3 regions of the Paraburkholderia kururiensis genome follow, and region 1 is predicted to be linked to each of the others. Evidence: predicted binding sites of a transcription regulator. Region 1 holds the regulator's gene; each other region holds the start of a gene.
What was found. Region 1 encodes HrcA, which represses chaperone genes, less so after heat shock. Its sites were predicted from a motif close to TTAGCACTCNNNNNNNNNGAGTGCTAA; they were not measured.
Positions count from the first base shown of each region.

Region 2: the regulator HrcA is predicted to act here: its motif matches at 2,102-2,128, upstream of U0042_RS25270 (co-chaperone GroES).
Region 3: the regulator HrcA is predicted to act here: its motif matches at 1,925-1,951, upstream of rpoH (RNA polymerase sigma factor RpoH).

Region 1 is NZ_CP139965.1:3,604,000-3,607,255, reverse strand. It holds gene U0042_RS16065 (NAD kinase) at 1-727, opposite strand, end outside; gene hrcA (heat-inducible transcriptional repressor HrcA) at 1,038-2,057, shown strand; gene hemH (ferrochelatase) at 2,194-3,256, shown strand, end outside.
Region 2 is NZ_CP139965.1:5,630,374-5,633,629, forward strand. It holds gene groL (chaperonin GroEL) at 94-1,734, opposite strand; gene U0042_RS25270 (co-chaperone GroES) at 1,748-2,038, opposite strand; gene U0042_RS25275 (hypothetical protein) at 2,390-2,635, shown strand; gene U0042_RS25280 (CmcJ/NvfI family oxidoreductase) at 2,686-3,256, shown strand, end outside.
Region 3 is NZ_CP139965.1:4,648,844-4,652,099, reverse strand. It holds gene leuA (2-isopropylmalate synthase) at 1-620, shown strand, start outside; gene U0042_RS20915 (nuclear transport factor 2 family protein) at 655-1,038, opposite strand; gene U0042_RS20910 (acyloxyacyl hydrolase) at 1,087-1,650, opposite strand; gene rpoH (RNA polymerase sigma factor RpoH) at 2,007-2,942, shown strand.

The DNA of each region.
Region 1 (3,256 bases):
CGTTGACGTCCCGGCCCGCGACGATCTGGATGCTCACTTTGCAGCTGTCGGGCAGCACGATAGGGCGGTTCGAGAGCGCGTGCGGCGCGATGGGCACGAGCACGATGCCCTGCAACTGCGGATGCAGGATCGGCCCCGACGACGACAGCGCGTAGGCCGTAGATCCCGTTGGCGTGGCGACGATCAGGCCGTCAGAACGCTGGTTGTACATGAAGCGGCCATCCACGTGCACGCGCAGTTCGGCCATGCCTGAAAAGCCGCTGCGGTTCACCACCACGTCGTTGAAGGCGATCGCGTGGTAGATGGGATCGCCGTCGCGCGTGATGCGCGCTTCCAGCAGCGTGCGCTCCTCGCGCTCGAAGCTGCCGCATAGCATTTGCGGCACGACTTCCTGCATGTCGGCGAGCGGGATGTCCGTAATGAAGCCTAGCCGACCGATGTTGATGCCGATGAGCGGTGTGCGGTACGGCGCGAGCTGCCGTCCGATGCCGAGCATGGTTCCGTCGCCACCGAGCACGACCGCGACGTCGGCGCGCGCTCCGATTTCCGCCGGCCGCAGCGCCGTATAGCCGGTTGCCCCAATGTCCTGTGCCGTCTCGGCCTCGAACACCACGTCGAAACCCCGTTTCGCGATGCACGAGGCGAGCGCCGTCAGCGGCTCGGCAATGCCGGGCGTGTTGCTGCGCCCGACGAGCGCCACGGTCTTGAACTGGCTGTTGATCTGCATGCCGGCATTACACCATAGTCAGGTCGCGAAAAGAACCGTGCACACCCGCCGCGACAGGCCCCGCGGCACGCCGTATGACGGGGGCGCTGAGCCTTGCACGATTATCGCTAGAATGGTGATGTGTTGATGACAGGGCGAAAGGTCATGTCGATGAGGTGGCGATGTCTGCGGCCACGTGTGGCGGGTGCCTTCCGGGCGAGCGTGACACAGCCGTTGCGCCAGCGGCTGGTGCGCGAACATGCCGCAACACCCGACGCGCGGGCGTGCGTCGGCTCCCGGGCGACAGGTCGTTGAGCTAAAATTTTGCGTCATGCTAGATCCTCGCGCACAAACCCTCCTCAAAACGCTGATCGAGCGATACATCGCCGAGGGGCAGCCGGTCGGCTCGCGCACGTTGTCGCGATTCTCGGGCCTCGAACTGAGCCCCGCGACCATTCGCAACGTGATGTCGGATCTCGAAGAACTCGGTCTCGTCGCCAGCCCGCACACGTCCGCGGGACGCATACCCACGCCGCGCGGCTACCGTCTGTTCGTGGATACCATGCTCACGGTGGAACCGGCCGGGGACGAAGAGGCTGTCACGCGCGCAGTAAAAACCACCCTGAAGCCGGGCGAACCGCAAAAGGTGATCGCAGCGGCGGCGAGCGTGCTTTCTAATCTCTCGCAGTTCGCGGGCGTCATCCTGACGCCGCGGCGCAGCCATGTCTTCAAGCAGATCGAATTCATGCGCCTGTCGGACAAGCGCATTCTGCTCATCATCGTGACGCCCGAGGGCGACGTACAGAACCGCATCATGGCCACGCAGCGGGACTTTTCGCCGTCCGAACTCATTGAAGCGTCCAATTACATCAACGCGCATTTCGCGGGACTCTCGTTCGACGAGGTGCGTGGGCGCCTGCGCGAGGAAATCGATCAGTTGCGCGGCGACATGACGGCCCTCATGCACGCAGCGGTGACGGCGAGCACCGACGAAGTCGAACCCGGGGAAACCGTGCTGATTTCGGGCGAGCGCAATCTGCTCGAGGTGGCCGACCTGTCTTCGGACATGGCCCGCCTGCGCAGGCTTTTCGACATATTCGATCAAAAGACCAGCCTCCTTCAGTTGCTCGATGTTTCCAGCCATGCACAGGGCGTGCAAATTTTCATCGGCGGCGAATCGAATCTCGTGCCTATCGAAGAAATGAGCGTCGTGACCGCGCCGTACGAAGTGAACGGCAAGATCGTGGGCACGCTCGGCGTGATCGGCCCCACGCGCATGGCCTATAACCGCGTGATTCCTATCGTGGACATCACGGCGCGCCTGCTCTCCACCGCCCTCAGCCAGCAATAAGCGCGCAGAACTCATCATCGGCGATGCCCGCGCGGCATACCATCCGCCGGATGGCCGACTGTCCCCGCAGGGGGCGCTGGCTATAATGAAAACTTTCCAACCGGATCTCCGCGCCACGCGGCAGACCTTCTCGCCTATGCGCTTCGATCTCGAGCGGCCTTCGCAGTCTGCTGCGTCTCATCGCGTTGCCGTGCTGCTCATCAATCTCGGCACGCCGGACGCGCCTACGCCGCGTGCCGTGCGCCGCTACCTCGCGCAGTTCCTCTCGGACCCGCGCGTGGTGGAGATTCCCGCATTGCTCTGGCAGGTGATCCTGCGCACGGTGATCCTGCCGTTCCGGGGCTCGGCCTCCGCAAAGAAGTACGCATCGGTATGGATGCCGGAGGGCTCGCCGTTGCGCGTCTTCACGGAGAAGCAGGTGGAGGGCTTGCGGCAACTGCTGCACGTCAACGACTACGCGGTGATCGTCGACTACGCGATGCGCTACGGCACGCCAGGCATTCCGGCCGTGCTCAACCAGCTCAGGCTTGCGGGCGCCGAGCGGATTCTGCTGATGCCCATGTATCCGCAGTATTCGTCGTCAACCACGGCCACTGCCTTCGACGACGCCTTCACCGCGCTGCGTCGCATGCGCAACCAGCCGGAGATCCGTACGGTGCGTCATTACTGTGACCATCCGGCCTATATCAGCGCGCTTGCCGCACAGATTCATCACTACTGGAACGCACACGGCCGGCCCGATTTCGCCGCCGGCGACCGGCTCGTGCTGAGCTTTCACGGCGTGCCGAAGCGCACCATGGATCTCGGCGACCCCTATCACGACCAATGTCAGCAGACCGCGAGCCTCTTGATGCATGCGCTCGGTCTTCAGCCGGTGGAGTGCCTCGTCACGTTCCAGTCGCGATTCGGTCGGGCCGAATGGCTTCAGCCTTACACCGCGCCCACCCTGAAGGAACTCGGTTCGGCCGGCGTGAAGCGGGTCGACGTGTTTTGCCCCGGCTTCACCGCTGACTGCTTGGAAACGATCGAAGAGATCGGCATCGAAGGGCGCGACGAATTCCTCCATGCCGGCGGCAAGGCGTTTCACCGGATACCCTGTCTCAATGCGGCGCCGGCGTGGATTGCGGCGCTGGGCGAGATCGTGGCGCAGAATCTTCAGGGCTGGTCGGTGCAGGCACCCGTGCCGGCGGGCGTGGCGG
Region 2 (3,256 bases), 2.0 Mb from region 1:
AACCGGCCCGAGCGCCACGACGGTGACGGTTGGCCGGCGCTTGCCATACTGCCGTGCCGGCGCCTGCGGGCGCCGGCATTTTCCCGTTGAGCACTAGAACTCGAAGCCCGGACCACCCGCACCGGCTGCGGCCGGCGACGCAGCGGCCGCCGCATCCTTGGGCGCTTCATGCACCGTCGCATCCGTCGTCAGCAGCAGGCTCGCCACGGAGGCCGCGTTTTGCAGCGCCGTGCGCGTCACCTTCGTGGGGTCGACCACGCCGGTCTCCACCAGATCGCCGTATTCGCCCGTGGCCGCGTTGTAGCCGAAGTTGCCCGAGCCTTCCGCCACTTTCGCGACGATCACGCTGGCTTCTTCGCCGGCATTCGCGACGATCTGGCGCAGCGGCTCTTCCAGCGCGCGGCGCACGATGTTGATGCCCGCGTTCTGGTCCGCGTTCGCACCGTGCAGGCCCGCAATGGCCTGCTTCACGCGAATCAGCGCGACGCCTCCGCCCGGCACGATGCCTTCTTCCACCGCGGCGCGCGTGGCGTGCAGCGCATCGTCGACACGGTCCTTCTTCTCCTTCACTTCGATTTCGGTCGCGCCGCCCACCTTGATGACAGCCACGCCGCCCGCGAGTTTCGCCACGCGTTCCTGGAGCTTCTCGCGGTCATAGTCGGACGTGGCCTCGGCAATCTGCACGCGAATCTGCTTGACCCGCGCCTCGATGTTCGACTTCTCCCCACCGCCGTCGATGACGGTGGTGTTTTCCTTGCCGACCTCGATGCGCTTGGCCTGGCCCAGTTCGGCGAGCGTCGCTTTTTCGAGCGTCAGGCCGGTTTCTTCCGCAATCACCTGGCCGCCCGTGAGAATCGCGATGTCTTCGAGCAGTGCCTTGCGGCGGTCGCCGAAGCCCGGCGCTTTCACGGCCACCGTTTTCAGGATGCCGCGAATGTTGTTCACGACGAGCGTGGCGAGCGCTTCGCCTTCCACGTCTTCCGCAATGATGAGCAGGGGCCGGCCCGACTTCGCGACCTGTTCGAGTACGGGCAGCAGGTCGCGGATATTCGAAATCTTCTTGTCGTGCAGCAGTACGAACGGCTCTTCCAGGATGGCGAGCTGCCGGTCCTGATGGTTGATGAAGTAGGGCGAGAGGTAGCCGCGATCGAATTGCAGGCCTTCGACCACGTCGAGTTCGTCGGCAAGCGACTTGCCGTCTTCCACGGTAATCACGCCTTCCTTGCCGACGCGGTCGATGGCTTCCGCAATGCGCTGCCCGATCGACTCTTCGCCGTTGGCCGAGATGGTCGCGACCTGGGCGATTTCCTTGCTGGTGGTGGTCGGCTTGCTGATCTTCTTCAGTTCTTCGACTGCCGCGACCACGGCCTTGTCGATGCCGCGTTTCAGATCGAGCGGATTGAGGCCGGCGGCGACGTACTTCTGGCCCTCGCGCACGATGGCCTGTGCGAGCACCGTCGCGGTAGTCGTGCCGTCGCCGGCGGCGTCGCTCGTTTTCGAGGCGACTTCCTTGACGAGCTGCGCGCCGATGTTTTGCAACTTGTCGGCCAGCTCGATTTCCTTGGCGACGGACACGCCGTCCTTCGTCACGACGGGGCTGCCGAAACTGCGTTCGAGCACCACGTTGCGGCCCTTCGGACCGAGCGTGACCTTCACCGCATTGGCGAGCAGGTTCACGCCTTCAACCAGTTTGGACCGTGCGTTGTCGCTGAAGGCGACTTCTTTGGCTGCCATGTTTGACTCTCCCTCAGGATTGAACGACTGCGACGATGTCTTCTTCGCGCAGCACGAGCAGTTCGTTGCCGTCGACTTTCACCGCTTGCCCCGCATATTTGCCGAACAGGACGCGTTCGCCGACCTTGAGGTCCGGCTCGATACGCCTGCCGTCGTCGCCGCGACGGCCCGGACCGACTGCGACGATTTCGCCCTGATCGGGCTTCTCGGCGGCGCTTTCGGGAATGACGATGCCCGATGCCGTACGGGTTTCCTGATCGAGACGCTTCACGATCACGCGATCATGTAACGGACGTAGACTCATTTGCTGTTTCCTTCTGGACGAGTGACTAAAGGAGATGTCACAGCACCTTTGCTGCATCTTCGATTGGCACTCTCATGCGGCGAGTGCTGACCGGAAACCGAGTATAGAAACGGCGCGCAAAGGGCTCCAATAATCGATTGGCAGAACGTTTGTCGGCAGCACGGGATTTGCAATGCATGGTTTGCGCTAAAGGCGCGGCAAGGCGGGGCGGCGTATCCGGGTAGCGCCCCTCCCGAACGATGCACTCGAATCGCGAAGCGCTGAAAAGCATCGAACGAATGCTTGTTTGTGCGGCGATGGAACGGTGACTAGATTGAATGCGTGAACGTCAGATGACGAGGAGGTACCGTCATGTCGATGAACCTCGCATTGTTCTATCGCCACGCAATATCGAGGCCGCTCGAGAGCTTGCGGCGGCGCGTAGGAGACGGCTCTGCGTCCGTCGTCGCGCGGGAAAGCGCCCCCGCTGTTGCAGCACGCGAGGCGCCTTGCCCGCATCGCCACGACGCCGCGCACTTCGAACGCATTGCGACTTACGCGCGCGCCGGCTACTTCAACATGGGCTACACGCTCGATGTGTTTCACGTGAGCGAGTAGTTTTCGCCGATGTAGAGGGAGCCGATACAACGCCAGATGGAGCGCCAGTCATGAGCGATATCGTCATCGAAACGCCTGTCGTCGTCGAAGCCGGGCTGAACTACCTCGTTCCCAATGGCGAGCGGCCGGTCACTTACGCGTATGAGCCGCCTGCGGGTGTGCCATTACGAAATGGCGTCTATCGTGCGCAGCGTGTGAGGATCGCGAATGCGCGCATCACACCGCCGCCGGGCGGGCTCGCTCTCGATCGCAACGGCTTCGAGTTGCGCCGTCACGCGAGCGCGCTCACCGATTTTTCGGACCCAGCTGCCATCGAACGTGTGTATTACCCGGAATCCGAAGCGCTGCTCAAGCGCTGCACGGGCGCGAAGCGCGTCGTCATCTTCGATCACACGCTGCGTGATGGCCGCGCCACGCGCGCCGACGGCGTGCGCGAGCCGGTGAAATACGTCCACAACGACCAGACCTTCGTATCGGGTCCGCGCCGCGTACGCGATCATCTGTCGCCGCAGGAAGCGCAAGCGCTGCTCAAGGGACGCGTCGCCATCGTCAATTTGTGGCGGCCCGTCGGCGAGACGGTAGAGTCGTCGCCGCTCGCGCTGTGCGACTCGCGCAGCATTG
Region 3 (3,256 bases), 1.0 Mb from region 1:
TGCCGTACCTGCCCGTCGATCCCGCGGACCTGGGCCGCAGCTACGATGCGGTGATCCGTGTGAACAGCCAGTCGGGTAAGGGCGGCGCCACCTGGCTGCTCGAGCGCGGCATGGGCTTCACGCTGCCGCGCCGCGTGCAGATCGAGTTCAGCCACGCCGTGCAGGCGGCCACGGATTCGTCGGGCGCGGAGATGTCCGGCGAGTCGATCTGCGCGCTCTTCGCCCGCGAATACTTCGAAACGCAAGGGCCGGCTCGCCGCATCAGCGCGGGCAAGCTGCGCTGGAACGAGCGCGATCTGGTGGTACCCATCGCGCCGATGGCTGCTTCAGCCGGCGGGCAGCAGGCAGCGCACGACGCACACGCGCTCGAGGCCCATGCCCAGGCCATTGTTCGGGCAATGGCGGGCGCGTCGGGCGAAACCGTGGAAATCACGTCTCACGAAACGGCGCGTGCCGCGGACGGCCGGACAGCCGTGTTTGTAGGCTGCCGTGTGGGCGGCCAGGCGGTGCGCCACGGCGTAGGCGTCGCCGAGGACCCCGCGACTGCCGTGGCCGACGCCGTGGTGAGCGCGGTCAACCGTGCCGCGTGGCCGGATATCGACCGGCGCGCGGCAGCGTAGAGAGGAAACGAGAAGCGGCGCCGCAACGGCGCCGTCATTCGATCGCGCAACGCGTGGCCTGCCAGGCAACGAGGCGCCACTGGCCGTCTTCCTGCGTCTGGATGGCCGTGTACGCGATGGGAAACAGCAGCGCGCCGTTGTTCGCTTCCATTTCGATGAGCGCGCGACCGCTCACCACGCAGGTCTCGCGACCCACAGGCAGCACGTCCTGCGACTGGATCTCGATCTGGCGATAACGTCGGCGGCCCGCTGTGATCGCGTCGATGAACTGCTGCTTCGTTTCGCGCTTGCCGTTCGTGTGAACGTAAATCACGTTGTCCGAGAGCAGCGCGCTCAGCAACGGCCCGTCGCCGTCCACCATCGCGCGAAAGCGGTCGCGCTCAAGTGCGCGAATCGCCTCGATCACTTTTGCCGCCATCGCTTGCGCCCCTTATGCATCGGCGGGCTGCGCGAGAGCAGCCACGATTCAGAAGTTGTACTGCAGGTATAGCTGGCTGAAATTTATACCAGGATTGGGCTCTTTGATACCGGCGTTCGATACGTGCTGGAAGCGATAGCCGGCCTGGTACTGCTGATGGCTGCCGAACTGGGCACCCACGCCCACCATGTCGGCGAACTGGAAGGCCGTGGAAAGCGTATAGGAGGTCGAGATCGTGGGACTGGTGAGCAACCGCACGCCAACGCCGGCTTCCACGAACGGCCGCACCCAGCCCGAACTCTTCACGAACCGAAGCACCGGCCCCACGCCGAACTCGCCGATATTGTTGTGTACGTTGCCTTCGTCGGTATGCCACCACGCCGCATGGGCCTCGCCCAGCACCGTGAAGTGCCAGCCGCCGATTTCCCACCACGTGATGTTCGGATCCCAGACAAACCCCAGATCGAGCTTGCGTACATGGTGATCGGCCACCGCGCCCGTCACCTGGATACCGAATTGGTCCGCCGCCGCGCTGGCGGACAGACCTGCCAGCGCGGCCGCCAGCACGACCTTTACGACCCGGCTGCGCCACGCCCAGTTTTCTCTGATCATCGAACGCCCTGTTAGTCGGATTTTGATCTTGATCGAGGAGCGACCGCCCCAATATAGGCCAGCAGAGTAGCAAAAACCGAACCCGTCCCTCATCGCTCTTTGCAGCAAATAACTCCTTCAAATTCCGGAAAAATCGACCGCTTTTTGCGGCGCTGCTGGCTTTCGCGAGAATTCTACGCGCGGCCTGACAATTCTGCCCGCTGGGCGTCATACTATTAAGAGACGAATTTCGATAGCATTCCGGGAACCTCCGGCCCTGGAATCTATCCAAGAATTAGCACTCGGTAAACCAGAGTGCTAACATGCACCGTACAGTCGAAGTCTGACTTTGCAAGAACCCACAGGAGTTCTCATCCGTGAGCAACGCAATGACCCTTCCGAGTACTCTGAGCCCGTCGTCGGCCAAGGCCGCTCCGGCAGGTTCGCTGGCGCTCGCGCAGTTCACGCTCCTGCCCGGCCAGCTGGGCAATATCGACGCCTACATTCAGGCGGTGAACCGGATTCCCATGCTGACGCCGCAGGAAGAGCGCCAGTTCGCCACCGACTATCGTCAGCACAACGACCTCGACGCCGCGCGCAAGCTGGTGCTGTCGCACCTGCGCCTCGTGGTGTCCATCGCGCGTAACTACCTGGGCTACGGCCTGCCGCATGCCGACCTGATCCAGGAAGGCAACATCGGCCTGATGAAGGCGGTCAAGCGGTTCGATCCCGAGCAGAACGTTCGGCTCGTCTCGTACGCGATCCACTGGATCAAGGCCGAAATCCACGAATACATCCTGCGCAACTGGCGCATGGTGAAGGTTGCCACCACCAAGGCGCAGCGCAAGCTGTTCTTCAACCTGCGCAGCCACAAGCAGGGCGTGCAGGCATTCACGCCGGAAGAGATCGAGGGCCTCGCGCAGGAACTGAACGTGAAGCGCGAGGAAGTGGTGGAGATGGAAACGCGTCTGTCCGGCGGCGACGTGGCACTAGAAGGCCAGGTGGAAGACGGCGAGGAATCGTATGCGCCTATCGCCTGGCTGGCGGATTCGCACAACGAGCCCACCGCCGTTATCGCCGCGAAGCAGCACGATCGCCTGCAGACGGACGGCATCGCGAGCGCGCTCGAAGCGCTCGATGCACGTAGCCGCCGCATCATCGAAGCGCGCTGGCTCAACGTGGCCGACGACGGCTCGGGCGGCTCCACACTGCACGAGCTTGCCGACGAATTCGGCGTGTCGGCCGAACGCATCCGTCAGATCGAAGCGAGCGCGATGAAAAAGATGCGCACGGCGCTCGCCGAGTACGCGTAACCGAGCTTGACGGCGGCCGCGGTTATCCACGGCTGTCGCCCTTCCGCCATAGTTTCCAGAAGCCCGCTGCCCGAACAGGCAGCGGGCTTTTTTGCGCCTTCGTGCCGGGTCTCCGCTCTTCTGCGACAAATCATCACAAGCCGGAAATGGCGATCCGGCGACGATAGAATCTGCGTCCGCCTCCGCGCCGACGCCTTGCAAGCGCGAACTGAAGGTCGCTTGACCTAAATCACGCTTCAGAACGCGGTTCGGGTTAAAAAAAGCCCCATCACCCACCGCATGCCGGGCCGCAGACGCTGCGCCGCCCGGCGCGC